Regions from separate parts of the Microbulbifer sp. ABF4_148 genome, predicted to be linked through region 1. Evidence: predicted binding sites of a transcription regulator. Region 1 holds the regulator's gene; the other holds the start of a gene.

Evidence for each region. The regulator FNR, encoded in region 1, switches genes on or off when oxygen is low (the NO sensors DNR and NnrR bind a similar motif). The targets are predictions, from matches to a motif close to TTGATNNNNATCAA.
Region 2: a site for FNR is predicted at 12,824-12,837, ahead of ACXAD0_RS01405 (oxygen-binding di-iron domain-containing protein). Genes of this name have one in related genera too.

What each region holds. Positions count from the first base shown of each region.
Region 1 is NZ_JBSWUI010000001.1:1,341,101-1,355,787, reverse strand. It holds gene ACXAD0_RS05920 (collagenase) at 1-1,381, shown strand, start outside; gene ribA (GTP cyclohydrolase II) at 1,580-2,215, opposite strand; gene ACXAD0_RS05910 (retropepsin-like aspartic protease family protein) at 2,231-2,869, opposite strand; gene ACXAD0_RS05905 (phosphatidylglycerophosphatase A family protein) at 2,896-3,375, opposite strand; gene thiL (thiamine-phosphate kinase) at 3,412-4,389, opposite strand; gene nusB (transcription antitermination factor NusB) at 4,403-4,846, opposite strand; gene ribH (6,7-dimethyl-8-ribityllumazine synthase) at 4,893-5,363, opposite strand; gene ribBA (bifunctional 3,4-dihydroxy-2-butanone-4-phosphate synthase/GTP cyclohydrolase II) at 5,394-6,509, opposite strand; gene ACXAD0_RS05880 (riboflavin synthase) at 6,618-7,289, opposite strand; gene ribD (bifunctional diaminohydroxyphosphoribosylaminopyrimidine deaminase/5-amino-6-(5-phosphoribosylamino)uracil reductase RibD) at 7,301-8,452, opposite strand; gene nrdR (transcriptional regulator NrdR) at 8,495-8,962, opposite strand; gene ACXAD0_RS05865 (extracellular solute-binding protein) at 9,060-10,202, opposite strand; gene glyA (serine hydroxymethyltransferase) at 10,546-11,811, opposite strand; gene ACXAD0_RS05855 (hemerythrin domain-containing protein) at 12,328-12,894, shown strand; gene fnr (fumarate/nitrate reduction transcriptional regulator Fnr) at 12,932-13,681, opposite strand; gene hemN (oxygen-independent coproporphyrinogen III oxidase) at 13,772-14,687, opposite strand, start outside.
Region 2 is NZ_JBSWUI010000001.1:345,027-359,713, reverse strand. It holds gene metX (homoserine O-succinyltransferase MetX) at 1-452, shown strand, start outside; gene metW (methionine biosynthesis protein MetW) at 442-1,032, shown strand; gene ACXAD0_RS01470 (DUF4426 domain-containing protein) at 1,145-1,597, shown strand; gene rdgB (RdgB/HAM1 family non-canonical purine NTP pyrophosphatase) at 1,705-2,325, shown strand; gene hemW (radical SAM family heme chaperone HemW) at 2,318-3,496, shown strand; gene trxA (thioredoxin TrxA) at 3,678-4,004, shown strand; gene rho (transcription termination factor Rho) at 4,373-5,632, shown strand; gene ACXAD0_RS01445 (RNA recognition motif domain-containing protein) at 5,905-6,174, shown strand; gene ubiD (4-hydroxy-3-polyprenylbenzoate decarboxylase) at 6,354-7,817, shown strand; gene ACXAD0_RS01435 (helix-turn-helix domain-containing protein) at 7,990-8,460, shown strand; gene ACXAD0_RS01430 (hypothetical protein) at 8,674-9,282, shown strand; gene ACXAD0_RS01425 (hypothetical protein) at 9,464-9,790, shown strand; gene ACXAD0_RS01420 (DUF1287 domain-containing protein) at 9,862-10,458, shown strand; gene ACXAD0_RS01415 (hypothetical protein) at 10,624-10,905, shown strand; gene ACXAD0_RS01410 (hypothetical protein) at 10,973-11,782, shown strand; gene ACXAD0_RS01405 (oxygen-binding di-iron domain-containing protein) at 11,973-12,737, opposite strand; gene ACXAD0_RS01400 (tetratricopeptide repeat-containing sulfotransferase family protein) at 12,904-14,484, opposite strand; gene ACXAD0_RS01395 (TonB-dependent receptor) at 14,596-14,687, opposite strand, start outside.

The DNA.
Region 1 (14,687 bases):
TAACAGCAGCGAGGCGCGAGAGAACTATCTGGCTGCGCTCTACCTGTTTCTCGGCCGCAAGGTTTCCGCTGAGGATCTCGCACCGCATCTGGCCGCCCTGCAAACGCTCCTCTCTGACTCAACGCCGGCACAGTCGCCTGCGGAAACCCTCGAGTTGTTGAGAGCGGTGGGATTCCTTGCTTATGAGGCGCGCAACAGTGACGACTATCGCTCCGCACTCAAGACTCAGGGAGACTTTATCTCTGAGCTACTCGCACTGGGACGTTCTGGCGCGACAGACTGGGTACTGCAACATGCGCTTTGGACATTGGCCTACATGGCCGTGCTCGAGGAAGCAGAGCCATCGGAGCTGGACGATACCGTATGGAACTTGTTGCAGGAAAATAGTGCACTGGATGACGTTGCACGCAAAATGCTGTACAGCAATTTTTATCTGGTGAATGCATTCCGCGTAAAAGACCAGTGCGACGATGCACTGCAGGGACGCTGTATGGCGGCCACCATCGATGAGGCCTTACCGCTCGCCCATGAGTGTTCTGAAACGCTGCTGATCCGCGCCACCGAGCTTGCCCCCCGGGAACTCACACAAACCTGCGAAAGACTGACGGCCCAGGAAGCATTCTTTCATACGCTACTGGATACCAAACACGAGCCCGTGGCGGATGACCTGAATACACTGTTGCGCGTGGTTATTTTCGATAACTACAGCGAATACAACCGTCACGGGCAAATGCTGTTCAACATCAATACCGACAATGGCGGCATGTATATCGAAGGCGAACCCGCCGCGCCGGGCAATATCGCGACGTTCTACTCGTTCGAAACGTTCTGGCGTAAGGCGGAATTTGGGGTGTGGAACCTGAACCACGAATACGTGCACTACCTAGACGGACGCTACATCAAATACGGTGGTTTCGGGCACTACCCGGAAAAGCTGGTCTGGTGGTCGGAAGGCCTCGCCGAGTACGTTGCCAATGGCGACGACAATCACACGGCCATGAAAACCCTGAAAAATGCTGAGGCGGAAGCACTGCCGGACCTGAGCAAAATCTTTTCTACCGCCTATGGCGACGGCGTAGAGTTGACGTACCACTGGTCTTACCTGGCGGTGCGCTTTCTGGCAGAACACGACAATCCATCACTGATCCAACTGGGCGAAGCCCTCAAGCAGGACCAGTTCAATACCTATAGCGAGTTGCTTAGTGCCCTGGCCGAACAGCACGATCCGGCGTTCCAACAATGGTTATTGGAGCAACAAGAGCACTTCGATATTGAGCCGGCATCCGGCGACAAGCCGCGGCAGATTTACCGCTACCTCTACCGTGACTACCTATGGCCGGAAACACTGGCCGAACGTGTGCAGCGCTATCACTTCGGCTAGCGCAATCCACTCTGGCGCCCTTGCCGTGACGTAGTCTCGGCAGGAGCTCAGAAGTCAGTTTTCAGCAGCAACGCCGAGAAGTTAGGGCTCAGGAATGATGGGCTGAGAAATTAGGCCTTAGCAGAAACGGGGCAGGAATAAACCCGGGGGAGAAGATACCGCGCGCAACGGGGTCGGCGCGGCATCGCAGGACTCGTCTCAGGCGTCTTTTTCAGGATCGCTGCCCTGCTCCTGGGGTTCTTCGTCCTGCAGCAGGTGGCCCAGTTTGCCCTTCTTGGTAGACAGGTAATTAACGTTGTGCGGGTTGCGTCCACTCTGGTGCGGCAGACGTTCGACCACATTGATGCCGAGATCCTGCAGGGCTTTTACCTTGCGCGGGTTGTTCGTCATCAGGCGAATTTCATGCACCCCCAGATGCTCGAGCATCGGCTTGAGAATGGAGTAGTCACGCATATCCGCACCGAAGCCCAGCTGCTCATTGGCCTCCACGGTATCGGCGCCACTGTCCTGCAGGTGATACGCACGGATCTTGTTCAACAGGCCAATGCCACGGCCTTCCTGACGCAAATAGAACACTGCACCGCGGCCTTCCATCGCGATACGATGCAGTGCATGTTGCAGCTGCGCGCCACAATCGCAGCGCAGCGAGAAAAGCGCGTCGCCTGTCAGGCACTCAGAATGGATGCGGGCCAGCAGTGGCTCGTCGGTATCCATATCTCCCATGGTCAGGACCACATGCTCCTTGCCGGTTTCAACTTCCTCGAAACCATGCATCGCAAACATGCCCCATGAAGTCGGGAGTTTGGAAGATTCGACGTAACGAATGGTGGTCAAGTTACTACCTCATTATCACTGACGAGCCCGAAGGATCAGCAAGCCACCCTGCTGCTCCATATCTACCCGGCGCAGGAAGCTGTTTCCCAGCAGGGTGATCTCGGGAAAATTATCGGCGTGCACAGTGGCATCGACGTTATGTATTTTGATCCCGCCAATCGCGACACTGGCGAGCTTTACCCGGTAGGCCCGCGCAATGCCGCTGGCCGTGGATACGCGAATCTCCTTGGCGTTATCCAGACTGATACCCAGCCGTCGCGCGGTGGGATAATTGAACGCGATACTGGTCGCACCGGTATCCACCAGTACATTGACGCGGCGCCCGTTAATCCACGCATGGGTGCTGTAATGGCCGCCCCCATCCGCGTTGAGCCGCACCTCCGCCTGCTGCGCCTTCGCATAGGCGCTGGCAATCGGGGCATTCAGGGTGAGCTTCTGCTCACGCCCATCGATACTCACTCGGGCAAACTCGCTGGTTGCCTCCAGCAGGCGCACCCCTTCCGGGGATTGCTGGCCCGGCTTGAGAATCCGCTGGGTACCGTCAATCTGTAACATGGCGGAGCTGCCAAACAACCCTTTCAGCTGGACACTTTGCCCATAAGAACCCGCGGGCAACAGCGCGACGATGCACAGCAGCAGACCGACGAATTTCATGTTGTGCCTCCGGTGTAGAGTGCGTGCTATGCCAACCAGTAAGCGGTGACCTGCAGTACCAATGCCGCGTAAACAGCCGCCAGTATATCGTCCAGCATAATACCGATACCACCATGTACACGTCGGTCAGCCCAGCCGATGGGCTGCGGCTTGGCGATGTCGAACAGGCGGAACAGTACGAAGCCATAGAGCGCCCAGACCCAACCGGCCGGGGCCATAAACATGGTGAGCCAGTAACCCACCATTTCATCCCACACGATACCACCGTGGTCATGCACACCCAGCTTGCGCGACGCGGCGCCGCACAGGTAGCAGCCCAGTACTGCCGCAGCCGCTACGACCGCCAGATACCAGGCGGGAGACAGGCCCTGCAGCAGCCACCAGAACGGAATCGCCATCAGCGTACCGAAGGTGCCGGGCGCCTTGGGCGCCAGACCCGAACCAAAGCCAAACGCCAGCAGCATGGTGGGGCTGCGCAACAACTGCTGAAAACTCGGATTGCTCATGATGGCATTCAGGTCCTGATGTTCTTGTTATTGATGTCAAAAGTGCGTGTAGCCGCGGCCAGGGGGTGTCCAGGGGGCCCCCTCCAGCTGACAACGCACGCGCTTGTCCCCGGTCTCGCCGGGAACGGCAGCGGTAATCCGGCCAATCTTCACCGGTTCCAGATCCAGGTGGTGACAGACGTCCCGCATTTGCGCTTCGGCCCCAGCTGGCAGCGTGAAACACAGCTGGTAATCATCTCCGCCGGCCGCGGCCTGAGCGAGGGCATCACCAGCATTCAGTTCTATCGCCAACGGAGCAACCGGCACCGCCGCCATGTCGAGTTCTGCACCGACACCGCTGGCCGCGCAAATATGGCCCAGATCGGCCAGCAGGCCATCGGAGATATCCAGCCCACTCGTGGCAAGGCCGCCCAGGGCGCGGGCAAGCGCCAGCTGTGGATGCGGCCGATAAAACGCCCGCTCGGCGCGCGCGCGGGTTTGCGGGTCCACCGCCAACTCCCCCAGGACCACCGGCAGGGCGGCAGCGGCAGCCCCGAGAGGCCCACTGACATAGACCCCGTCACCGGGACGGGCACCATCACGGCGCAGTGGCGCTTCACTCACGCCCGTGACCTGAATGGTGATCGAGAGCGGCCCGCGTGTGGTATCGCCCCCCACCAGCGAAACGCCAAATTCGGCAGCCGTTTCCAGCAGCCCGGAGGAGAAATCCTGCAACCACTGCGCATCACTGTCCGGCAGGGTGAGCGCCAGGGTAAACCAGAGCGGGCGGGCGTTCATCGCGGCCAGATCGCTGAGGTTTACCCGCAGCGCACGGGAGGCCAATAATGCGGGATGAGCGTCGACGGGGAAATGGCGGCCGGCCACCAGCGTATCGACACTGGTGGCTAACACACCCGATGCCGGCGGCTGCAACAGGGCGCAGTCGTCGCCGATCCCCAGCAGCACGCCTTCACCGTGCGCCGCCACGGCGAAATATTCGCGGATAATGTCAAACTCGCCGGGGCCGGTACGCATCAGGGGCCTTTACTCAGCCTTTGCGATCCGCGCCAACTTCCGCAGCACGCAAATCAGCGGCAGTCTTGTCGAGGATGCCATTGATATATTTAAACGCATCCGTGGGGCCAAACTTCTTTGCCAGCGCCACCGACTCGTTGATCACGACCTTGTATGGCACGTCGATACGATTCTTGAGTTCATAGGTCGCCATGCGCAGCAGTGCACGGGACACCGGATCCAGATCGTCCACAGAGCGATCCAGGTGCGCGGCATAAGCCGCCTCAACTTCATCCAGCTGCTTGGCCACGCCATGAAACAGATCGCGGAAATAGTCCACGTCGGTTTTGCTCATGTCGTTGTCAGTACGAAACTCGGCTTCAATAGCATTGAGGCTGGCACCAGCCATCTGCCATTGATAAAGAGCCTGCATAGCGTAGTGGCGCGCCTTGCGACGTGCGGAAGCAGTTACGGTCATTCGTTTTTCCAGTCGTTACATCGGTGGGGGCCTGGCCCCCGGAAAATTAGATCTGCCCGAGCAGGGAAACCATTTCCAGCGCGGTTTCCGCGGCTTCGCAGCCCTTGTTACCCGCCTTGGTGCCGGAGCGTTCAATCGCCTGTTCGATAGAGTCCACGGTCAATACACCGAAGGTCACCGGGATGCCCGCATCAAGGGATACCTGGGCCAGGCCCTTGGTGCACTCGCCAGCAACATATTCGAAATGCGGAGTGCCACCGCGAATGACGGCGCCCAGTGCAATGATCGCATCGAACTTGCCGGAATCCGCCAGCTTCTTGGCCGCCAGCGGGAACTCGAATGCACCCGGTGCATAGTAGATGGTGATGTCTTCTTCCTTGATGCCCTTGCGGCGCAGCGTGTCCAGCGCGCCGTCCTTCAGGCTCTCAACAACAAAGCTGTTCCAGCGACTGACCAGCAGGGCAAACTTCCCCTTGCAGCCTACGAAATCCCCTTCGATTACTTTGATCTTGCTCATGGTCTTTTCCAGTTTCTAATTCGCTAAAACTCAGTTTTCTTCAACGTTGAGGTATTCCTCGACTTCGAGCTCGAAGCCGGAAATGGCGCTGAATTTGAACGGCGCACTCATCAAACGCATTTTATGCACATTCAGGTCCCGCAGAATTTGCGAGCCGGTGCCCACCTGCTTGTACACCAGGTCCTGGCTCGGGCGCTGCTGCTTACCGCTGATCAGCCAGTCGATGCTCTCTTCGATTTCTTCAGTGGTTTCGTTGTGGCAGATCAGTACCACCACGCCCTTACCCTCTTGTTCAACGCGCTGCATGGCACGACGGAAGGTCCACGGCGTGTACTTTTCATCACCACGCTGGATGGTCAAAACATCGCGCAGGTTATTGCCCACATGCACACGCACCAGGGTCGGTTCCTGCGGGGTCGGCTGGCCCTTGATGAAAGCAAAGTGGCGCTCGCGGCGGGCTTTGTCCAGATAGGTGCGCAGGGTGAAGTCGCCATACTCGGTCTTCACTTGCCGCTCGTTAACACACTCTACCGTTTTCTCATTCATGGCCCGGTAGGTGATCAGGTCAGCAATGGTGCCGATCTTCAGATTGTGCGCCTTGGCAAAGGTCTCCAGGTCCGGACGCCGTGCCATGGAGCCATCTTCATTCATGATCTCAACGATCACCGCAGCGGACTCGAAGCCCGCAAGGCGGGAAAGGTCGCAGCTGGCCTCGGTGTGGCCGGCACGGCTCAGCACGCCACCCGGCTGGGCCATAATCGGAAAGATATGTCCGGGCTGCACGATATCCTTGGGCTTGGCATTACGCGCTACCGCAGCGCGGATGGTCCGCGCGCGGTCCGCCGCAGAAATACCGGTGGTCACCCCTTCAGCAGCCTCGATCGAGACGGTGAAATTGGTGCTGAACTGGGCGCCGTTATCACGGGACATCAGCGGCAGGTCCAGCTGCTCACAGCGCTCGCGTGACATCGGCATACAAATCAGGCCGCGCGCGTGGGTCGCCATGAAGTTGATGTCTTCGGCGCGCACCTGTTCGGCGGCCATCACCAGGTCACCTTCGTTCTCGCGATCTTCATCGTCCATCAGGATCACCATCTTGCCCTGGCGGATGTCGTCGATCAGTTCTTCAACCGTATTCAGTTCCATAAATCTCTCTGCTGTGGTGAGAATTCCCCGCCGCCGCATTGTTGATCGCGGTCTCTCCGGGAACGGGAGCCTTACCTCCCTGCTTGTTCTTGTTTCCTGTAATCCGCTTCAGGCCCGGTGGAACCCGTGCTGCGCCAGGAATTCCATGGTTAGCCCTTCACTACTCCCACTGCCGGGTTCTGCCGCGGCATCGCCCATCAACAGGCGCTCCAGGTAGCGCGCGATGACATCCACCTCCAGGTTGAGGCGGGTACCGGCGCGGTAATCCCCCATAATGGTTTCCTGCAGCGTATGCGGCACGATGGTCAGTTCGAATTCAGCGCCATCGACCGCGTTGACGGTGAGGCTGGTGCCATCGACTGTGATCGAACCCTTGTGGGCAATGTAGCGGGCCAGCTCCCCGGGTGCACGGATACGGAAGCGCTCGGCGCGCGCCTCCGGACGCCGCCAGACCACTTCGCCGATGCCATCGACATGTCCGCTGACAATATGGCCGCCAAGACGGGTCTGCGGTGTCAGGGCTTTTTCCAGGTTGACCCGGTTGCCGATCTTCCAGTCACCGACGGTGGTCACCGTCAGGGTTTCAGCCGAGACATCGGCCCAGTATCCATCGCCGGGCAGGTCCACCACGGTCAGGCAGACACCATTTGTGGCAATGCTGTCACCCAACTGCACGTCCTGCAGGTGGAGTTTGCCCGAGCGTACCCGCACACGCAGGTCACCGCCCTGCGGTTTTAGCTCGGCGATTTCGCCAATGGCTTCAACAATCCCGGTAAACATTCGGCTTTCCCCTAGCGCTCGATATCGGTAGTGGCGGTAATTCGCCAGTCGTGACCGACAGCGCGCATATCGGTAATGGTAATCGGCAGCACCGAGCCCATCCGTTCAATGGGCAGTTCAAACAATGGGCGCGCCGAACTACCCAGCAGTTTAGGCGCCACGTACACAATTAACTCGTCGACATGGCCGCGGTACAGAAACTCACCAGAGAGGGTCGCGCCACTCTCTATCATGACCTCGTTGCACTGACGCCGCGCGAGCTCCTGCAACAGCGCGAGAAGATCGACCCGACCCTCGGCGTCCGCGGGCAACACCACCACTTCGGCACCGGCCTTCTCCAGCCGCTGGCGGCGTTCGCTATCCGCATTGGCGGTCGTGCACACCAAGGTGGGGGCATCCCCTTGCAAAATAAAGGCTTTGGCGGGCGTGCGCAGACGGCTGTCGACAATGACCCGCAGCGGTTGCACTTCAGCGGCCTGCTCCGCCTCCAGTAATTCCAGCGCAATTTCGTCCGCGCGCACATTCAGGTTGGGGTTATCAAAGCGCACGGTTTCCACGCCCGTGATCACCGCACAGCTGCGCGCCCGCAAGCGCTGCACGTCCGCGCGCGCTGCCGGTCCGGTTACCCACTTTGACTCTCCGCTGGCCATAGCGGTACGGCCATCGAGGCTCATCGCAGACTTGCTACGCACCAGGGGTAACCCCAGCGTCATGCGCTTGATAAAGCCCGGATTCAGGTCGCGACAAGCCTCTTCGAGCACCGGACCTTCAACCTCAACGCCAGCGTCGCGCAGCTTCTGCAAACCGCGCCCACTGACTTCAGGGTTTGGATCTTCCATGCCAAAAACCACTTTGGCGACACCGGCGGCAATCAGGGCATCGGCGCAGGGGCCGGTTTTCCCGGTGTGGCTGCAGGGCTCCAGAGTCACATAAACCGTCGCGCCGCGGGCGGCCTCCCCGGCATCGTTCAGCGCTTCAACTTCGGCATGGGGCAGGCCGGCGCGCTGATGCCAGCCTTCACCGACAACCACGCCGGCAGGATCGGTGATCACGCATCCCACACGAGGGTTGGGCATGGTGGTATACAGGCCGCGCTCTGCCAGTTGCACCGCACGCGCCATCAACGCCTGGGCAACGGCCGCATTAGGGGATTCCGCGCTCATGGATTCTCCGCTCTGAATTCTTCGCTCATGATGACGGGAGACTTAAGGGGTCTCTGACGGGTCGCGGGTCAGCTTGTCGATTTCCTCGCGGAACTCGGACACGTCCTCGAAGCGACGATAGACCGAGGCAAACCGTACGTAGGCCACCTCGTCCATCTCACGCAGCTTTTCCATCACCAGCTCGCCAACCGATCGGGCCGGCAACTCCCGCTCACCGGTCGCCTGCAGCGCATGTTTGATCTGGGCAACGGCAGACTCGACCCGCTCAGTACTGACCGGGCGCTTCTCTACAGCCCGCTGTATACCGGCGCGCAACTTGTCTTCATTGAAGGGTTCACGCTGGCCATTCTGCTTGATCACGCGGGGCAGCAGCAGTTCAGCCGTCTCAAAGGTGGTGAAACGCTCGTGGCACTCAAGGCATTCGCGACGGCGGCGCACCTGGTCACCCTCGGCGACCAGGCGGGAATCCACAACTTTGGTTTCATCTGCGCTGCAGAAAGGACAGTGCATAGGGGTGGCCCATGGTGAAAATGGGCCGCAGTTTACCACAGCTACAGGACCGCGGCGCCCCCGCGGGTCAGTGCCCGCTGGCGCCGCCCGGCGGCACTCAGAGAGACTCGCGCTCGACGATCCGCTGCCACAGGCGGTGGCGCAGCTGCAGAACGCGGGGCGTCGTCGCCTTGGGAATCCAGCTGTCGGACAACTCTGTGGGATCAGGGTAGATAATGGGATTCGTCAGCACGTCCATATCAACATACTGACGCGCCTCGACATTGGCGTTGGCAAACCAGGTCTCGTTGGTGATTTCGGCAATCACCTGGGGGCGCAACAAATAATTCAGGAACTGATAGGCATCATCCTTGTTGGGCGCATCGGAAGGAATGGACAACACGTCAATCCACAGGGGAGCCCCTTCTTTTGGGGTCGTATAGCGGATTTCAAAGGGCTTGCCAGCCTCTTTTGCCTGCTCCTGCGCTTCGAGAATATCGCCGTTCCAGCCATGCACCATGCAGTGCTTACCGCTTACCAGGTTCTCGATATAGTCACCGGAGTCAAAGTCCGTCACATACAGACGCACCTTCGCAAGCAGATTGGCCACCATGTATTGGTGGGCAACCTTCATGCTGTTCGGGTCTTTGCCCAGAAACTTCAGGCCCACATCGAAAATTTCTTCGGGGGAACGCATTAGCGTGACGCCACAGTGGTCCAGCAGCTTGAGCCGCTCGGGATCAAACAATAGATCCCAGCTGTTGTCCGGTAGGGTACCGCCAAAGGCCTTTTGCACAGCCTCGACGTTATAGCCGATTCCTACCGTGCCCCAGAGATAGGGAAAGGCATATTTGTTGCCCGGATCAGAGCCCTGCAGACGCTCCATAAAGATGGGATCATTGCGTGACCAGTTGGGGATCCTGCTGCGATCCAGCGGCTCCAGCCGCCCGGCAGCGATGTAGCCCACAATGTTGTCGGAGCCGGGCACGATCACATCGAACTTGCGCCCTTCGTTGATCCACATTTCCTCGAGCTCTTCGATATCGTCGAACTCGGTGTAATGGACTTTAATGCCGGTCTCGGCTTCGAAGCGCGCGAGGGTATCCTCAGCGATATATTCAGACCAATTGGCCACGTGAATTTCACGCGCGTCGGCAACCGCCACCAACGCAAAGAGGCCAAACACCATAGTTAGAATATTGTTCTGTGAAGAAAGCCCCTTGCGAGACTTTTCGTTCGTCATGAAGCGGGTAAGGCGCATTTTCCCTCTCTTCGCAGGCACTGCGGAATTGACCGGACCCTGCGTAACTGGCTGTTGCCATCGAGGGAAACGAGCCCGGTACCGTCTGGACTCATTGGTCGCTCCGCACCACCGCGGAAAACACCAAAATTTCAAAGACAGAGACAGTACATCCGTGCGCCGCTCACCGTCGAAAAGTCTGACTTCCTGTTCGACTTGTCGCTTAAGCGGTCAATTAAACCAGAATTGCGCCATGCCTGCATTAAACCGAATAAAGTTTCAATGACTGGCATCACCGTACCAACTTGCAGACAAAAAAAGCGGCTTCGATGAGCCGCTTTCTTCTTACTCTGAACTGCAAAGGTCAGTCGGCGTATACCGGGAACTTCGCGCAGATTTCCAGCACCTTGCCTTTGACTTCCGCAACGGTTGCATCGGCATTGCCGCTTTCCAGCGCATCGAGCACGTCACAGATCCAGTGGGTCAGCTGCTTGGTTTCTTCAACCCCGAAACCGCGGGTAGTAATCGCCGGGGTACCGACACGCAGACCGCTGGTGATAAACGGGGAACGCGGGTCGTTCGGTACCGCATTCTTGTTAACGGTGATGTTGGCGTTGCCCAGGGCTTCGTCCGCATCCTTACCGGTGTACTCCTTGCCGATGAGGTCCACCAGCATCAAGTGGTCATCGGTACCGCCGGAAACGATGTTGATACCGCGGTCGAGGAAGGTCTCCGCCATGGCGCGGGCATTTTCCACGACCTTCTTCTGGTACGCCTTGTATTCCGGGGTCATGGCTTCTTTGAAGGAAACCGCCTTGGCCGCAATCACGTGCATCAGCGGACCACCCTGACCACCGGGGAATACCGCGGAATTCAGCTTTTTCTCGATTTCCTCGTTGGCTTTGGCGAGGATGATACCGCCGCGCGGACCGCGCAGGGTTTTGTGCGTAGTACTGGTGACAACGTCGGCGTAAGGCACAGGCGTCGGGTATTCACCGGCGGCAACCAGGCCAGCAACGTGGGCCATGTCGACCATCAGGTAAGCGCCCACTTTGTCGGCGATCTCGCGGAAACGTGCCCAGTCCATTACGCGGCTGTATGCGGAGAAACCGGCGACGATCATTTTCGGCTTGTGCTCGAGGGCCAGGCGCTCGACTTCTTCGTAATCCACTTCACCGGTTTCGGTGTTGAGGCCGTACTGCACCGCGTTGTAAATCTTGCCGGAGAAGTTCACACGCGCACCGTGGGTCAGGTGGCCACCGTGGGCCAGGCTCATGCCCAGAACGGTATCGCCCGGCTCGCACAGCGCCTGGTAAACCGCAGAGTTGGCCTGCGAACCGGAGTGTGGCTGTACGTTGGCGTAATCGGCACCAAACAGCTCTTTGGCACGTTCGATCGCCAGTGCCTCGACTTTGTCCACATATTCGCAGCCGCCATAGTAGCGCTTGCCTGGATAGCCTTCGGCGTACTTGTTGGTTAGGGCGCTGCCCTGCGCTTCCATCACCAGCGGGCTGGTGTAGTTTTCGGAAGCGATCAGCTCGATATGCTCTTCCTGGCGACGGTCCTCATCCTGGATGGCTTCCCAGATGTCCGGATCGTAGGAGGCGAGAGTGACTGACTTATCAAACATGGTATTCCCTCAATCTATCGGGCTGCGGTTCCCGCGCCACGGGCTCGGCGTATTCCAGCCGGCGAGCGGCAAAACGGGTCTGAATATGGGGTACAACTGTAGAAAGGCGCGCATTGTACACCAACTAATTCCGGGCTTGTTGTTGAATTACACGCCCTTCTGCGTCACCGCCACCCACCGCCAATAGGGTGAAAAATGACCGATTACTCGCGCGCAGTTCCGTAATCCGGGGCCACCGTGCCATCCCACGCCGGCACAATGTGCTCAATCTCTCGCCACGGCGAGCAATTGCCGCGCTTCCCCACCCTGACGCCATAAACGTCTCACCCACTGCTACATTTGATGAGCTCTGGAGTTCCGCTGCGCCAGCGAAATCCCAGCCAGTGACTGGCGCGTATACGGAATACCAGGTCGACGACCCTCTGGTGCAGTTTTTGGTGGGTGTCACCAGCTCAGGCGGCCGCGATGTCAGCGGTTCCGGCCAGCCATCAACAATCACGGCGGATGGAGTCAGCGATGGATAGCATTTACACCCAGTTGTGTCGGGATCATCAGAACATGCACCGGGTTCTCGACACGTTTGAAGAACTTCTGGCAGATATGACGCGGGAAGACCGCGACCCCGCCACTCTCTCCCTGCTCCTCGACACCCTGGACTACATCGCCACTTACCCGGACAAATGGCACCATCCGGTCGAGGATGTCATCTTCTCCGTGCTGCTGAACAAACCGGATATCTCGCCAGAACCGATCCTGTGGGCGCGGGACGACCACCTGCAGCTGGCCAAACAGACCAAGGAACTCAAGGAACTGCTCTACGCGGTAGCGCACGACTGCGCCGTCGACCGGGATCACCTGCAGGCCGCTGCCGACCGCTACCTGAAGCACCAGCGCGAGCACATGACACGCGAGAACCGCACGGTGTTCCCACTGATGGAGGAATTCCTGACCGAGCAGGACTGGATGGCCATTGGGGAAGAGCTGGAGGAGCGCACAGACCAGGTGTTCAATCCGGCCATGCGCTGTCAGTACGATGCCCTGCAGGAATATGTGAATAACAGCCGATCGGCCACCGCAGTCTGAACAATCCACAGCAATGGGCGCACGCCCCGAGTGCGGTTTAGCCGTTCAGGGAGCGCCCCATTTCATTCTCATCACACACATGGGTGCCGGCCAGCTCGCTCAGGGCGAGCAGGTCGAGGATCTCCACCGAGCGCCCGGACACCTGAATCAATCCATCCTTCTGGAATGCGGTGAACAGGCGGCTGACCGTTTCTGCAGTCAGACCCAGATAGTTAGCGATATCCGTGCGCGGCATCGACAACACAAAGCGATTGGCAGAGTAACCCCGGCGGGCATAGCGACTGGAGATATTCACCAGTAAAGCCGCCAGTCGGGCATTGGCCGCGCGCTTGCCCAACAGCAGCAAGATTTCGTTTTCCTGGCGCAGCTCTTCAGAAAAGATCGAATAGATCTGCTTCTGCAGCGCCGGCACCTCCAGCGCCAGCTCCTCGAGCCGGGCGAACGGCAACTCGCATACACTGCTGTCTTCGAGGGCACGGGCAAAGCTGGGGTGGCTACCGGTGCTGTAGGCATCAAGACCGAGCAGCTCGCCCGGCAGGGAGAAATTGGTCACCTGTACATCGCCATCGGCGGACAGTACGGACGATTTGAAACTGCCGGAGCGGATCGCGTACAGGTTGTGAAAAGAGTCCCCGGCACGGTAGAGGGCCTCGCCGGCTTTGACCGAGCGTTTACCGCCCGTCATGGTCTCCAACCGCTGTAAATCAGACTCGGGCAGGCCTGCAGGCAAGCAAATCCGCCTGACTGCACATTCACTGCATTTCACTGCTGTTGAATCCCGACTCATTTTCTCGTCCCGTGGGTACCTGAACTACCGCTATTGTACCGGATCCGGGCCCGGGGTTGTGCACCCCCAATCGCGGACGCGGGTTTGCTGTTACAGCACGCGCGAGTAGCGCCGTGGGGTGACTTTGCCATCGTTTGCAGTTTCATCATTGAGATAGGCATCAAACGCGGATGCCGCGTTGCGAGCAAACCAGCGGCCGCGTGCGGTCAGCCACAGCCGGTGGCGGTCCTCGCCGACCAGACCGTCTTCGATCATCGGCTGCAACCGCGCGCGCTCCCGCGCAAAACACACATCGAATGGCTGGCCGATCTGCCGTGAGACCTCCCGCTTGTCCAACTCCATACGGCACATCAGGGTCATAATCAGCTGCTGGCGTAACCGGTCATCTTCGCTGAGAGACCAGCCACGGAATGCCGCGCTGCCCTGTTCCTGTATAGCGGACACATACTCTTTGACCCGGTGGTGATTCTGCCAGAAGCCATCGGCGCTATAGCTAATTGCGGAAGCGCCCAGCCCGATCAGGGCATCCGCAGGCATCAGGGTATATCCCTGGAAATTGCGTTTTAACTCGCCGCGAGAAGCCGCGCGAGCGAGCTCATCCCCCGGCAGGGCAAAATGGTCCATGCCGAGAAACTCGTAGCCGGCTTCGCCCAGCATTTGCACCGCCGCGCGCTGCATGGCAATTTTTTCTTCAGCCGATGGCATGGCATCGGTATCGATCAGCCGCTGCGCCTTGAAACGCTCCGGCAGGTGCGCGTAGTGATACAGCGCGATGCGGTCCGGCGACAACTGTAAAACCCGCGCGACGGTTTCGCGCAAACTGTCTTCACTCTGGTGTGGCAATCCGTAGACCAGATCATAGGAAATCGAGGCAAAGCCCCGCTGTCGCGCGCCCTCGGTAATGGCCGCAACCGTATCCGCATCGCAGACCCGATTGATCGCGCGTTGCACCTGCGGGTCAAAATCCTGAATACCAAGACTCAGCCGATTAAAACCCAGTGCCCGC
Region 2 (14,687 bases), 1.0 Mb from region 1:
AAAAATTCGGCCGCGAGTTGCGCTCGGGTACTTTCGACATCGGCGTTGAGGAGCAGGTGGAATTTCAGGTGCAGAGCTACCTGCGTTACCAGGGTGACTCCTTCTCCGGCAGTTTCGATCCCAATACGTATATCCTGATGACCCGTGCGCTCGATTACTTTGATCTGGCCCGAGAGTATGGCGACGACCCGGTGGCGGCCTTTCGCCACGCGCAGTGCCAATTCCTGCTGGTCTCATTTACCTCAGACTGGCGCTTTGCGCCGGAGCGTTCGCGCGAAATTGCCGATGCACTGATGCATGCCAACAAAGCCGTCAGTTATGCCGAGGTGGAGTCGCCAATGGGCCACGACGCCTTCCTTTTGCCCAATGATCGCTATCAGCGTGTCTTCCGCAGCTATATGTTGCGGGTCGCCAGTGAGTGCAAAAAGTCGGAGGGCGACGATGCGTATTGATCTCAATATTATCCAGCCGTGGATTGCCCAGCAGAGCCGCGTGCTCGACCTGGGTTGCGGCGATGGCGCGCTGCTCGAGCGGCTCGCCAGCCACAAGCAGGTGACCGGTTACGGCCTGGAAATTGACCCGCACGAGATTGAGCGCTGCATTCAGCGCGGGGTCAATGTGATCGAGCAAAACCTGGACGATGGGCTGGGGAATTTCGCCGATGACAGCTTTGATACCGTTGTCATGACCCAGGCGCTGCAGACGCTGCGCCAGCCACATCGGGTGGTCAGGGAAATGCTGCGGGTCGGGCGCGAATGTATTATTACGTTCCCCAATTTCGGTCAGTGGCGGGCCCGCTGGCACCTTACGTTTTCCGGGCGGATGCCGGTATCCGATTTATTACCTTACGAGTGGTACAACACGCCCAATATTCACTTTTGTACCTTCAGGGATTTCGACATGCTGTGTAAGGAGAACGGCTGGACTGTTCTGCACCGGCAGGTAGTGTCAGAATCCACCGGCAGCAAACTGTTGCAGGACTTTTCTCCCAATCTGTTTGGTGAGACAGCAATTTACCACCTGACTCGCTAAACTGGCTAAACTGAAAAGAGCACGAATAAATGTGCGCCAAATTGCCGTGGGCCCGGACCGGGCGGCAGGGCTGCACACGACAAAATCATCGTCGCCACCGAGGAGGTGCACCGTGAAACGCATCCTGACTGCCTTCGTCGCCGCAGCCACACTGCTGTGGGCGGCCGCCAGTGCTACCGCGCAGGAAGCCAAAGTCATCAAGAGTCACAAAGATTTTGGTGATTACCGCGTAATGTATTCCGTATTTGATAGTGAATTTATCAATCCGGATATCGCCAAAACCTATCAGCTGGTGCGTGCCAATGATCGTGCCTTCGTGAATATTGCGGTGGTGAAAAAGGATGGTGGGCAGCACGGGCTCAGCGCGGAGCTGGCCGGTACCGCGACCAACCTGATCCAGCAGTCCCGCTCCCTGGATTTCCAGGAAATTCGTGAGGGCGATGCCGTCTATTACCTGGCGCCGCTGCGTTTTGAAGACGAGGAAACGCTGACGTTCAATATCGACGTGGTGCTTCCCGATGGCCGCTCCGAGCGGCTCACGTTCCGCCGCAAGTTGGATCGATAGCGGCGCGACCGTCGCGCGATGATCAGCGAAAGCGAGCGCCTGCGCTCGCTTTTTTCGTGCGCATCTGTCCCTCCCCGTCACACAGCATTGAAAGAACCCGACCTCTGATGATCGATAAAATTGTCCTGGCCAGTGGCAACGCCGGCAAACTGCGTGAGTTTTCCCAAATCTTTGCCGATTGGGGGATCCAGGTAGTGCCCCAATCTGAATTTAATGTCAGCGATGCTGACGAGACCGGGCTGAGTTTTATTGAGAACGCCCTGCTCAAGGCGCGCCACGCGAGCCGCATCAGTGGACTGCCAGCGCTGGCGGATGACTCGGGCCTGGCGGTCGATGCGCTGGATGGTGCGCCGGGTATTTATTCCGCGCGCTATTCGGGTCCGGGTGCCTCCGACGCCGACAACAACGCAAAGCTATTGCGTGCGCTCGAGGGTGTTGCGGAGACGCAGCGTGGGGCGAGCTTTTACTGCGCGCTAGCGTTTGTGCGCAGTGCCGATGACCCGATTCCGCTGGTGTGCACTGCCCAGTGGCGCGGGCGCATTCTGGCTGAGCCTGCCGGCGAGCAGGGTTTTGGCTACGATCCGCTGTTTTTTGTCGAATCGGAAGGCATGACCTCGGCGCAGTTGCCGCGCGAACGCAAGAACCAGCTGAGCCATCGTGCCCTGGCCGTGGTCGAATTTTCCAGGCTCTGGCAGGCCCAGATCGGTACGGGGGCCGCACTTGGCTGATTCCCTTGCCTTGCAGTTGCCGCCGCTGAGCCTGTATGTGCACATCCCCTGGTGTGTGCGCAAATGCCCCTACTGTGATTTCAACTCCCATGCGGCCGGCGAGTCTCTGCCGGAAGCGGACTACGTGGCTCAGTTGGCTCGGGATCTGGGTAGTCAGTCGGCCTGGGCCCAGGGGCGTCGACTGGGGTCGATCTTTTTCGGTGGCGGTACGCCGAGTCTGTTTTCCGCCAGTGCGATTGGCGAAATTCTCTCGGCGGCCGAGCGCATTGTCGGCTTCGAGCCGGATATCGAAATCACCCTGGAGGCCAATCCGGGCACGTTCGAACAGCAGAAATTTTCCGGGTTTCGCGCTGCCGGGGTCAATCGGCTGTCTATCGGCATCCAGAGCTTCGACGCCCGCCAGTTGGATAATCTGGGGCGTATCCACTCCGGTGATGAGGCCTCCGCGGCGGTGGGGATGGCCCGCCGCGCGGGCTTCGACAATATCAATCTCGACCTGATGCACGGGTTGCCCGAACAGAGTGAAGAGGAGGCCCTGGCGGACCTGCGCCGGGCGGTGGCCCTGGAGCCAGAGCACCTCTCCTGGTACCAGCTGACAATTGAGCCGAATACCGCCTTTTACAGCGCACCGCCGGTGGTCCCCGGGCCCGCCCATATTGTGTCCATGCAGGGTAGTGGCCGTGAATACCTGGCCATGCAGGGGTTTGCCCGCTATGAGGTGTCGGCGTACAGCCAGTCTGGACGGCAGTCGCGGCATAACATCAATTACTGGACCTTCGGTGACTATCTCGGCGTCGGTGCCGGGGCCCACGGTAAGATTACCCTGCCGGAGATAGGGCAGGTGTTGCGCAGCCGGCGCACCCGAGCGCCGCGTCACTACCTGGATATCCCGCAGGCAGCGTCGGGTGAGCTGGCCCTGCCGATCACGGAAGAGGTCGCGATCGAGGAGCTGCCGCTGGAGTTTCTGATGAATGCCCTGCGCCTGACTGACGGCGTTCTGGTCGCGGACTTTACCGAACGCACCGGTCTGCCCCTGGCGCGGCTGGCCCGACAATGGTCTTCACTGGAGCGCCTGCAGCTGGTGCAACCACTGGGGCCGCGGATCGCGGCCAGCACCTTTGGCTTTGATTACCTCGACGAAATCCTCCAGCGATTTCTCGAGCAGCCCTAGGTCGCCGCGGCGGTCTGGGGCTTGAAATGGCGGCCGGTGACCCCCAGATAGGGGGGAATCGCCGGCCCGGAAGGGTTCCGGGCATCCGGTTTGCGCTTGCGACCGGGCTCCGGCTGTCCTTATCATGTGCGGGCACCTGCATGGGTGCCGCGCCGACTAACCACAACGACAGGAAAAGAATATGAGCGCTGCAATCGTCAATGTGACCGACGCCGAGTTTGAGCAGGAAGTACTCCAGGCTGAAGGCCCCGTGCTGGTGGACTTCTGGGCCCAGTGGTGCGGTCCGTGCAAGATGATCGCGCCGGTACTGGAAGATCTGGCTGGTCACTACGGCGACAAGCTGAAGATCGTTAAGGTCGACGTGGATGCCAACAAGGAATCCCCGGCCAAATACAACGTGCGTGGTATCCCCACTCTGCTGCTGTTCAAAGGCGGCAATGTGGAAGGCACGAAGGTTGGTGCGCTGTCCCGCGCCCAGCTGGCCGAGTTTATCGACAGCCAGCTGTAATCCGGTGTACCTGCGGGGGGAATAAATTCCCCCTTGCAGGATGGTGAAGTGCCGTTATACTGGCAACAGAATCTTTTAAACCGCTCTATTAAGAGCAAGTAATAAACCCCCGGATTGACCTAAATCAAGTCGCCCCGCCTGGTTCCAGGCAACTCCCGGCGCGCTAACTCATTTCGTCGAACTTTTCCGTGACATCCTTACAGTAAGTAGTTTGTTGCAGGCAGTATCAGAGTTCCGGATTATTCGCGCACCCGGTTATACACGGGCATGACTCGGTTAAAAGCGAGCTTTTCGATTTTTAAGTCCCTCCCAATACTCCCGGCGCGTCCGCGCAAGCTGGAAAAAGCAACCTCAATAAAGCAATTGGTATGAATCTATCCGAATTAAAAACAAAACCTATTGAAGAATTGATTGAAATCGCCAAGGGCATGGGCCTCGAGAATGTCGCCCGCTCGCGCAAGCAGGATATTATTTTCAATATCCTCAAGCGCCACGCGAAAAGCGGTGAGGACATCTACGGTGATGGTGTTCTCGAAATCCTTCAGGATGGTTTTGGTTTTTTGCGCTCCGCCGATTCTTCCTACCTGGCGGGCCCGGATGACATCTACGTTTCCCCCAGCCAGATTCGCCGTTTCAACCTGCGTACCGGTGATTCCATTTCCGGCAAGATCCGCCCGCCCAAAGAGGGCGAGCGCTATTTTGCGCTGCTCAAGGTCAGCGAAATCAACTTTGATAAGCCGGAAAACGCGCGCAACAAGATTTTGTTCGAAAACCTTACGCCGCTGTTTCCCAATGATCGCCTTACCCTGGAGTGCGGCAACGGTTCTTCCGAGGACCTGATTGGCCGGATCATCGACCTGGTGGCGCCGATCGGCAAAGGGCAGCGTGGCCTTATCGTTGCCCCGCCCAAGGCGGGTAAAACCATCATGTTGCAGAACATGGCGCAAGCCATTACCCGCAACAACCCCGAGTGCCATCTGATTGTTCTGTTGATCGATGAGCGTCCGGAAGAAGTGACCGAGATGCAGCGTTCCGTTCGCGGTGAAGTGGTCGCGTCTACCTTCGACGAGCCGCCAGCGCGCCACGTGCAGGTCGCCGAGATGGTGATCGAGAAAGCCAAGCGTCTCGTAGAACACAAAAAAGACGTGGTCATCCTGCTGGACTCCATCACGCGTCTGGCGCGAGCCTACAACACCACGGTGCCGAGCTCTGGTAAGGTACTGACCGGTGGTGTCGATGCCCATGCACTGGAACGCCCGAAGCGTTTCTTCGGTGCTGCGCGTAATATCGAAGAGGGCGGTAGCCTGTCGATTATCGCCACAGCCCTGGTTGATACCGGTTCAAAGATGGACGAAGTGATCTTTGAGGAATTCAAGGGCACCGGTAACATGGAGCTGCAACTGGATCGCAAGATCGCCGAGAAGCGCGTTTACCCGGCCATCAATGTACGCCGTTCCGGTACCCGTCGCGAAGAGCTGCTGATGCCTGAGGGCGAGCTCCAGCGCGTCTGGATCCTGCGCAAGTTGCTGCACGATATGGAAGACTTGGCCGCAACCGAGTTCCTGATTGACAAGTTGAAGGACTTCAAGACCAATGATGAGTTCTTCCTGTCCATGAAACGAAAATAATTTTGATTTATCCTCGGGCGCTGTATCAGGCGCCCGAGTCATATTCGGGTTGAATCTGACGATGATTTCGACCGGATATAGTTGAAAAGGCGATATCGCCGGCATATAAAGTTCCACAGCGTGGCGCTGATATGTGATACGCCCGACCCGGATTGGCCCAAGCCCGCAGGTGACTGCTGGTAACAGGGGTTAGTCTCAGCTGGAGAGCCTCGTGGTGCTGGGCCTCCAACTGTGAATTGAACGACAGCCCACAACGTTAGTGAGAACTTTTTGTGAATATTTATATTGGAAACCTGGCCTACGCGGTAACTTCCGACGACCTGCAGGATGCATTTGGTGCGTTCGGAGAGATCTCTCGGGCTACTGTCATTACCGACCGTGAGACTGGCCGCTCTAAAGGCTTCGGTTTCGTCGAGATGCCTAACGACGATGAAGCACGTAAGGCGATCGAAGAAATGAACGACCAACCGCTGTCTGGCCGCAACATTCGTGTGAATGAAGCCAAGCCGCGCGAAGATCGTCCGCGTCGTCCGCGTTACTAAGACGGTCGCTCGCTGAGCGTTCGATCTTCAACGGCCCGTAGCCTTGGTTGCGGGCCGTTTCTCCATCCCGCCCCTTGTCAACGCTTATCCGGCTGACGGATACGTAGCGTTCCCCATTTTGTCGTTCCTGCTTTACACTGCGCGTTGCACCAAAATCCCCCTGCAACTGCTGAGCTGGAATGAAATACAAAGACCTGCGCGACTTTATCAAGCTGCTGGAAAAGCGCGGCGAGCTAAAGCGCATCAAGCACCCCGTAGACCCTAATCTCGAAATGACAGAAATCGCCGACCGTGTGCTCCGCGCTGGTGGCCCGGCCCTGCTGTTCGAAAATCCAGTGGGTTTCGATACCCCGGTACTGGCCAATCTGTTCGGCACTGCTGAACGCGTGGCGCTGGGCATGGGGCGCGAGCATGTCAGCGAGTTGCGCGAAGTGGGCGAGCTGCTCGCCTTCCTCAAGGAGCCGCAGCCCCCGGAAAACCTCCGTGACGCGTGGGAAAAGCTGCCGGTATTCAAGCAGGTGCTGAACATGGCCCCCAAGGTGGTCAAGGGCGCTCCCTGCCAGGAAATTGAGCTCAGCGGGGATGAGGTCGACCTCACCCAATTACCGATCCAGACCTGCTGGCCCGGCGATGCCGCGCCATTGGTGACCTGGCCGCTGGTGATTACCCGTGGTCCGGAGAAGAAGCGCCAGAACCTGGGCATCTATCGTATGCAGTTGCTCGGCCCGAATCGGCTCATCATGCGCTGGCTGTCCCACCGTGGCGGCGCGCTGGATTTCCGCGAATGGTGCAAGCGTAATCCGGGTAAGCCCTACCCGGTGGCTGTCGCCCTGGGGGCGGATCCGGCCACCATTCTTGGTGCGGTCACGCCGGTACCCGATACGCTGTCAGAATACGGCTTTGCTGGGCTGCTGCGCGGTGACAAGACCGAGGTGGCGGAAGCCAAGCTCAGTGACCTGCAGGTGCCGGCCAGTGCGGAATATGTACTGGAGGGCTTTATCTATCCTGATGATATGGCCGATGAAGGTCCCTACGGCGACCATACCGGCTACTACAACGAAGTAGATCGTTTCCCGGTATTCACCGTGGAGAAAATCACCCACCGCAAAGACCCGATCTACCACAGCACCTATACCGGCCGTCCACCGGACGAGCCCGCCATTCTCGGTGAGGCCCTCAACGAAGTCTTCGTGCCCATCCTGAAAAAGCAGTTCCCGGAGATTGCCGATTTCTACCTGCCGCCCGAGGGCTGCTCCTACCGCCTGGCGGTGGTGACCATGAAGAAACAGTATCCCGGCCACGCCAAGCGCGTGATGATGGGCGTCTGGTCTTTCCTGCGGCAGTTCATGTACACCAAGTTCGTCATTGTTACCGATGACGACGTGAATGCGCGGGACTGGAAAGACGTGATCTGGGCCATGACCACCCGGATGGACCCGGCCCGCGATACCACCATGGTGGAAAACACGCCTATCGATTACCTCGATTTCGCCTCGCCGGTCTCAGGTCTCGGCTCCAAGATCGGCTTTGATGCCACCAACAAGTGGGAAGGCGAGACTGACCGCGAGTGGGGTGAGCCCATCGAGCGCGATGCCGACGTGGTGAAAAAGGTCGATGAGATGTGGGGCAAGCTCGGGTTGTAATGCTGCTGCCAGAATTTCGTGTCAGTCGGGGAAGGTCGACGTACGAGCGAGAGGAGTCGGGCGTCGAATTGGTCAAAAAGTGTGCTGTCGGGTCGATTTCGGGTGAATGACGTGGCCGACATTTCGTCTTGAACGTCAGAATCCGGTTCGACTGATAGCAAGAGATAGAACTGTGTATCTTAAACAATTAAGAAAACGTCGAAAGTGGACACAAGAGCAGCTCGCCGCGCTCAGCGGGCTGAATGTTCGTACCATTCAGCGAATCGAGAGCGGCAAGAAACCTGGTCTTGAGTCCCTGAAATCCCTTGCTTCAGTGTTTGAGGTTGAAATATCAACATTGGAACAGGAGATAGGTGTGATAGACAAAACAACAAAAGAATGGAAGCAATTGCCGCTGTTATTCCGTATGAACTTTATCGGCTCCGAGTTTGGTTGGCTCGGACTGTCCAAGCGGGAAGATTGGGTAAAAGGAGAAAAGCAGGTCGTGCTCCTTTCCCTGATATTTGCATTGGGCCTGTTCGCGGCAATGGTCGTCCAGGGTGAATACAAGCTCGAAGCGTTCATCGGACCATTGTGGATGATGGTCATCGCTTATGGTATTGCTAATATCATTCGGGCGGGGGACCGCTACGAAATCTGGTAGCACATCACTACCGTGACAGGGGCTTTCGAAGCTAAACACCGGTTTTGTGTCATCTGCGGTGAACGCTTTTTATACAGGCCGGTGCACTGCGTCGATCGTCCCTGAACAGGTAGCCAACGGTCGCCATGGCGACCACAAAAAAACATAAGGGTCGCAATTGAGGTCTTAACAGGCGGCTGCCTGCTTAATGTCCGAGCATTTAACGGGGAAGTCGTGGACTATTCGAAATATAGCATTCAGGAGCTGAATGAGAGTTTAAGAAGTATCGATAAAGATGCCTATCCGGAAAACTACCAGGCGCTACTCGCCGAACTCGAAATAAGGCGTCCCGAAATCGAATCGCTGAGAAAAGAAGAACAGGAAGCGTTTTCTATTTCGATTGATCAGCGACTAAATCTATTGAGCTGGCTGCAGATGGCAACATGTGCAGCGTTCCTTATCGTCGCTCTTCTATTTGTTTTTCGCGGTAGCGACTCGATTGGAGTAGCCATTTATCTGGCAATTGCCCTATTCAATGGCGTTGCCGGTTATATGCTCATGAAGCGAAAGTCTTTAGGCTTCGAAATATCCTATATCAATCAGGTTCTGCAGCTGGTTACATTGAATACGGGGGCCATGTTCTATTCCTATACTGGCCTCGGCAGTCTGCTGGTTGGCGTACAGGGTCAAATATTTTTTAATTTATCAGTGATCAATCCCGATTTTCGGCTGTATTTTGGCGAGGATCTCGGAGGCTTCGGGGTGGGAATCGATTTGATCGCGCTATTCTTCATCTGGGTGCTGAATTCTTGCCGCGATAGAGAAGAGCAGGCATCTAGCTGAATAAAGTTTACAGTCACTCCGCTCGGTCAAGGAAAAGCGACGAGCGTTGGCAACGTAGCAATGATCCGCAGCTGCGCAATACCGTGGGTCGCACCGTAACGCGATAAGACCAGGTCGCCTGATCAACAAGAAGCGTGTGGGGCACTTTGCGTGGTGGGTCTAGATACAGGGAGAAATTACAGTGGATAGTAAAGAAAAATTGGCGGGCTGGGGGCTGGCGATCCATGCTGCTATATCCCTCGCCGCTGTTTCCATCGCATTTGTGGTGTTCTACCTTTTCTTTCACAGCGGCCTTCCAGATTTCATGGTCTGGGTGTTTGTTGGCTTTATGGGGGCGCTAATACTCATTAACAGTATTGGTCTCGCTGCGGGTATCGGCCTCATACAGGATAGCAGTGGGCCGCATTCTCTCGCCATTCCCTATTCGGTGTATTGTTTGATCAACTTTCCGTTCGGCACTATGGTCGGGTTCTTCTATCTCTGGGTCTACTTCGAAGGCCGAAATTAAGAGGCGTCAAATCGCATCACAGCAATACAGTCAAGGGTGCCCGTCGAGACCCGTAGCGAGGGCGTGTACACATGAAAAAACTACTGGCTTTAGTGTTGTATTGGGTTTCACTGAGTGGCATTGCCGGCGAATTTGAGTCCGATCTGGTTGACGCGGCTATAGACAGGACCCAGAGTGAGGTTACCTATGACGGAGCCTACTTTTCGATTGAGTATCCCGGTGGTGATGTCCCGGCGCATATTGGCGTCTGTACCGATGTGGTCATCCGCTCCTATCGGGCGATTGGCGCTGACCTTCAGGTGCTGGTCCATGAGGATATGCGGGATAACTTCGCGCTCTACCCGTCGAAGAGAATCTGGGGGCTGACGTCCACCGACCGGAATATCGATCATCGTCGCGTGCCCAACCTACAGGAATTTTTTTCGCGACACGGGAAAGTCCTGCCGATCTCCCGTCGACAGCAAGATTACCGCCCCGGTGATATCGTGACCTGGAGATTACCCGGGAATCTGCCACATATCGGCATCGTAACTGACAAAATTTCGCCTGCCAGCGGTAATCCGATGATTGTCCACAATATCGGCGCAGGGCCGGTGCTGGAAGATATGTTGTTCGCCTATGACATTACCGGGCACTATCGATATGTGCCCCCACACTATAGGGACTGAGATCGCCTGCAGTGCCGATTCCGCACAGGCGAGTACATTGATAGGGATGACGATACCGTGAAATTGTGTGCTTTTGCGTTTGCTGCGTTCTTGCTCACTGGGTGTGCCACGCACAAATATGCTGTTGAGCTTCCCGTCATATTGCCTGTCGAGGGCGAGAACATTGTGCATATGGATAGGCAGGAGTTTGGGGGGGAAGTGGATTTGCCGTCTGCCAAAGTCTCATTCGAATTTGCAGGTCGTCGAGAAGCACCTCCGATGATATTTGCCTGTGGCGGGGTTGTTGGCGTTGACTCAGATCCCGGTCTCGCCGTACTGGAAAATGCCGACCTGGTTCTGGCGCTGACAGGCATGCGCGATCTATGGATTCCGATCAATGGCAAACCGACCCGGCTCTACTTGTTCGACATCAAGGTGCCGTCAGCAGCAAAGTCATTCGAACGCTGACTCACTAAAGTGAATGTCTAGGGAAGCGCGCTATCGAAGCTGCCATTTCTCTTAGGGGAACGGGGACATGTTTGGACTGTTCAAGTCAAAGCCGTTGATTTCCGATGAAGATCGGCAATTTCAGGTTGATACGTTTAAGTGGCTGTTGACCCATTTCGGTGGTGATGACTTCTATCAGGAAACGATCCTGGTGCTGCCAACCAAAGCGCACTTCCCCGATAGTGTAACCTCCGAGCAAGAGGCGGTTGAATCCACGTTTGCGCGCGTCAAAGACTATGCGGGGATGTCAGAATGGAACTGTCTTCTGGAACGCCAGGAGGTGGGGCCGGACCCTCGTGTGGCAGAGTTCCTGACGATTCAAAATGTCCCTGCAGAACCTCTTGGCACATTCTCCATGAATGACAGTAACGATGTCATCATCTCCTATCATCCAGATATCGTGCGTAATCCGACCAACCTGGTGGCAACCTTTGCGCATGAGTTGGCCCATTACCTGACGGGTGGCTGCGAGGATCCACCCCCGGGTGGATGGGAGAATTGGGAGTTTGCCACGGATATCGCCGCAGTATTTATGGGGTTTGGCATTTTTATGGCCAATAGTGCGTTCTCTTTTCGGCAGTATCAGAGTGCGGGCGCCATCGGTTGGCAGACACAGCGCAATGGCTATTTGTCAGAAGCAGAGTACGCCTATGCTCTGGCAGTTTTTTGCGCGCTAAAAGGGTTGGATCCGAAATCGCCGCTGCCTTATCTTGATAGAAATATCAGGAAACTTGTATCACGGGCGAACAATGAGATTCGCGCGATGGATGTCATACAGGAGATCTTGTCTGCAGATTTGCCGGCAGCAGCTGTGCGTTCTACTGCCACACGCCGATAATAAAAGGATCAGCCGGCTCCCTGGTGGCAAGCCGCGATAAGCTCGTTCACGGTGTACAACTGATCACTTTGTACAATTTGGTGATCGACGTCTAGGGCCGGTATACCAACCGTGCTGTTGGTCGGTCAGTAAGGTATGACGCTGTCCGGGCGCCGTCAATCATGCGGCGCCCTCCTAAAAGACCATGTGGTTATAGCAGGTCCACCCCGCACTCCAGGCTTTCGAACCAGTCCAGAAATTCTGCCACCTTGTCCTTGCCAATAAATGGCTTTCCGTGTTGCGGCAGAATCATGTCCACATCCAGTACGCGGATACGGTTGACCCACTCACGGCAGGCCCGGTTGCCAGCCATGTAGCGTCGATGGAACTTTTCCATGCGGGGAATATGCGCGGCCATATCCTCCACTGGCAGGTGATCCTGTCCCGGGGTGATTGCCGCCCCCACGTCGCCGGAAAACAGTGCTTTGCTGATCGGGTCGTAAAAGTGGAAGTTGCCCACTGAGTGGAGAAAGTGCGCCGGTATGGCTTCGAAGCTGGTATTGCCCAGGGCAATTCGCCCACCCTCATCAGGCAGCTCAATCATACGATGGTTCAGCGACGCGTTCATCTGGCCCGCGACGAAGCCGGAAACCAGATGCGGTAAAAACCGTGCCCACAATTTGGAGGTCACAACCCTGCAGTCGGTATGCATCAGCCAGCGTGGCAGGGACGCAATGATATCCGGGTCCTGGTGCGACGCGCAGACGTAGCGCAGGGATTTCAAGTCGATGAGCTTGGAGAGCTCGAAGGACAGCGCACTGTACGTAAGGTCACCGCCGGGATCAAACAGGGCTGCTTCTCCGTGATCGATAATGACGACCTGATTACTCGGTATCGCTTCTCCCTCCACCAGTCCAGTCACGAACAGGCAAATATGATCGTTGTTATCGTATAGTTTTATGATCTGTTGGCTCATCGCACTGCGCCCTTGAAATCCTTGAGTGGGAAGCGTCATTCTTCCGTGGAAAAGGCGCGATCATACGGGGCGGCGGCAGAGGAAGATTGATCCAGATCAAGCGGGCAGCGCGAATGGGTTTCGGGTTGTGTGGGCGCGCCAACAAGCGGGAGCGCCCCGTATAAACTCAGTTCAAGTCAATGCCCGCAGAGCGTAGTGCGTGCTGAAGTGGCTCCAGATGGCTGGCGAAGTGATGCCAGCGGCCTACAGAGCGGCTGTGCATAGGCTGGCGAACCTGGGAGGCGCTCGCGGTAGCGGCAGCGGCTGTACCGCGATGAAACTCGAGGCAGGCTGCTTCGAATGGTAGGTCGAGTTTGTCGAGGAGTGCCCGGGTCTGCTGCTCCTGCTGTTGCACCAGCGTGTCGTAATGCACTTCGATCAGGCGCTCACCCAGTAGCGCCCGCCAGTGTTCCATCAGGCGATGGTAACCGATGTAGTAGGTCGCGAGTTCGTCGAGATCGTAGGAGAAGGGGTGTGCATCGGCGAACAGTTGCTTGAACATGGCGAAGCAGCTGTCCATCGGATCGCGGTAGACATGCACCAGGCTCGCGTCGGGAAATGCTTTGGCCAGCAGGGGCAGGTAGACAAAGTTGTTGGGCAGTTTGTCGGTAAAGCGAGGGTGCGGGTCGCGCAGGTAGGCGATCTCCTGGCGATAGCTGTCGGCGAGTACCTGGGGCGATACGGACGCTGCCTGTGCGGCAATATCCGCACGGAACAGTCCGGTGGCGCGTACGCCGGTTTGACGCTTGACCGCCAGTGGCCATTGCGCGAGTTCACCGAGGGACTGCACCTGTGAATGGCTGCCAATAATGCGTTCCACCAGGGTGCTGCCTGAACGCGGCATCCCGAGGATAAAGATTGGGGCATCTGCTTGGCTGGCGTCTGCCGCCGGAATGCGGTCGAACCACTGTTGATCGAAGTGTGTCGTGAGCGAGTCGAACAGCGCTTTGTCGTCGCTAGCGGCGTACGGGATACGCTGGCGTTGTAACGCGGCGCCTTTGCGGTAGTGGTGCCAGGCGTTATCCCACTGTTGCAGGTCTTCATATTCTTTGCCCAGCGCATAGTGCAGGTAGATACGATCACTGTCTCTGGTAGCGCTATCTAACAGCTGGGTTTTCATCGCGCCGCAGTGTTGCTCATCACTGGCTTTCCTGGCTTTGGAAAGCTGCCAGTGGCTGCGGCTATGGGCGGGGTTCAATTCGAGGGCCCGCTCCAGATTGTCGGCCGCACGTTCCTCTTCGCCCACGAACAGTTGGATGGCGGCGGCGTTGGACAGGATGTTGATGTCGGTGGGCGCCAGTTTGGCGGCCCGGCGCACCAATGGCTCCGCCTTTTCCTGCTTGCCGATATGGCTGTAGACGGTGGCGAGCAGGTCGAGCAGTTTGGGATTGTCCAGTGACGTCGCATTGGACAGGTCTGCTTCCTGTTCTGCGTCGGCGTGTCGGCCGGCCTGCACCAGGCAACGCGCGCGCTGGATGCGGGCGTCTGCGCGGCCGGCATCGATCTTGAGCACGGTCTCGAAGGCGCGCAAGGCAATGTCCAGTTTGCCACCTTCGGCGGCGGCGAGCCCGAGCACCAGATGGGCATCGGGCTGGTTGCGGTCGCGCTTGAGGATCTCGATGCACAGCGCGGTGGCGGTGCGCCAGTCGCGTTTGGCCATGGCTTTGCGCACGGTTTGCAGCATGGGTGCGATTTCGGTACGGGTCATCGGACGCCTCGGGGTTACCGGCACATGCCGGTCTGGTCTGGGATCACTTTATTATCGGGCATAAAAAAGCGGGGCCGAAGCCCCGCTTAACCATCCTGTGAAGGAGACAGGTTAGAACTCGTAGGACACGCTGGCACCGATGGTGCGCGGCAGGCCGACGTAGTGGAATTGACCGCGCTCACCGTAACGGCGTGCACTGCGGC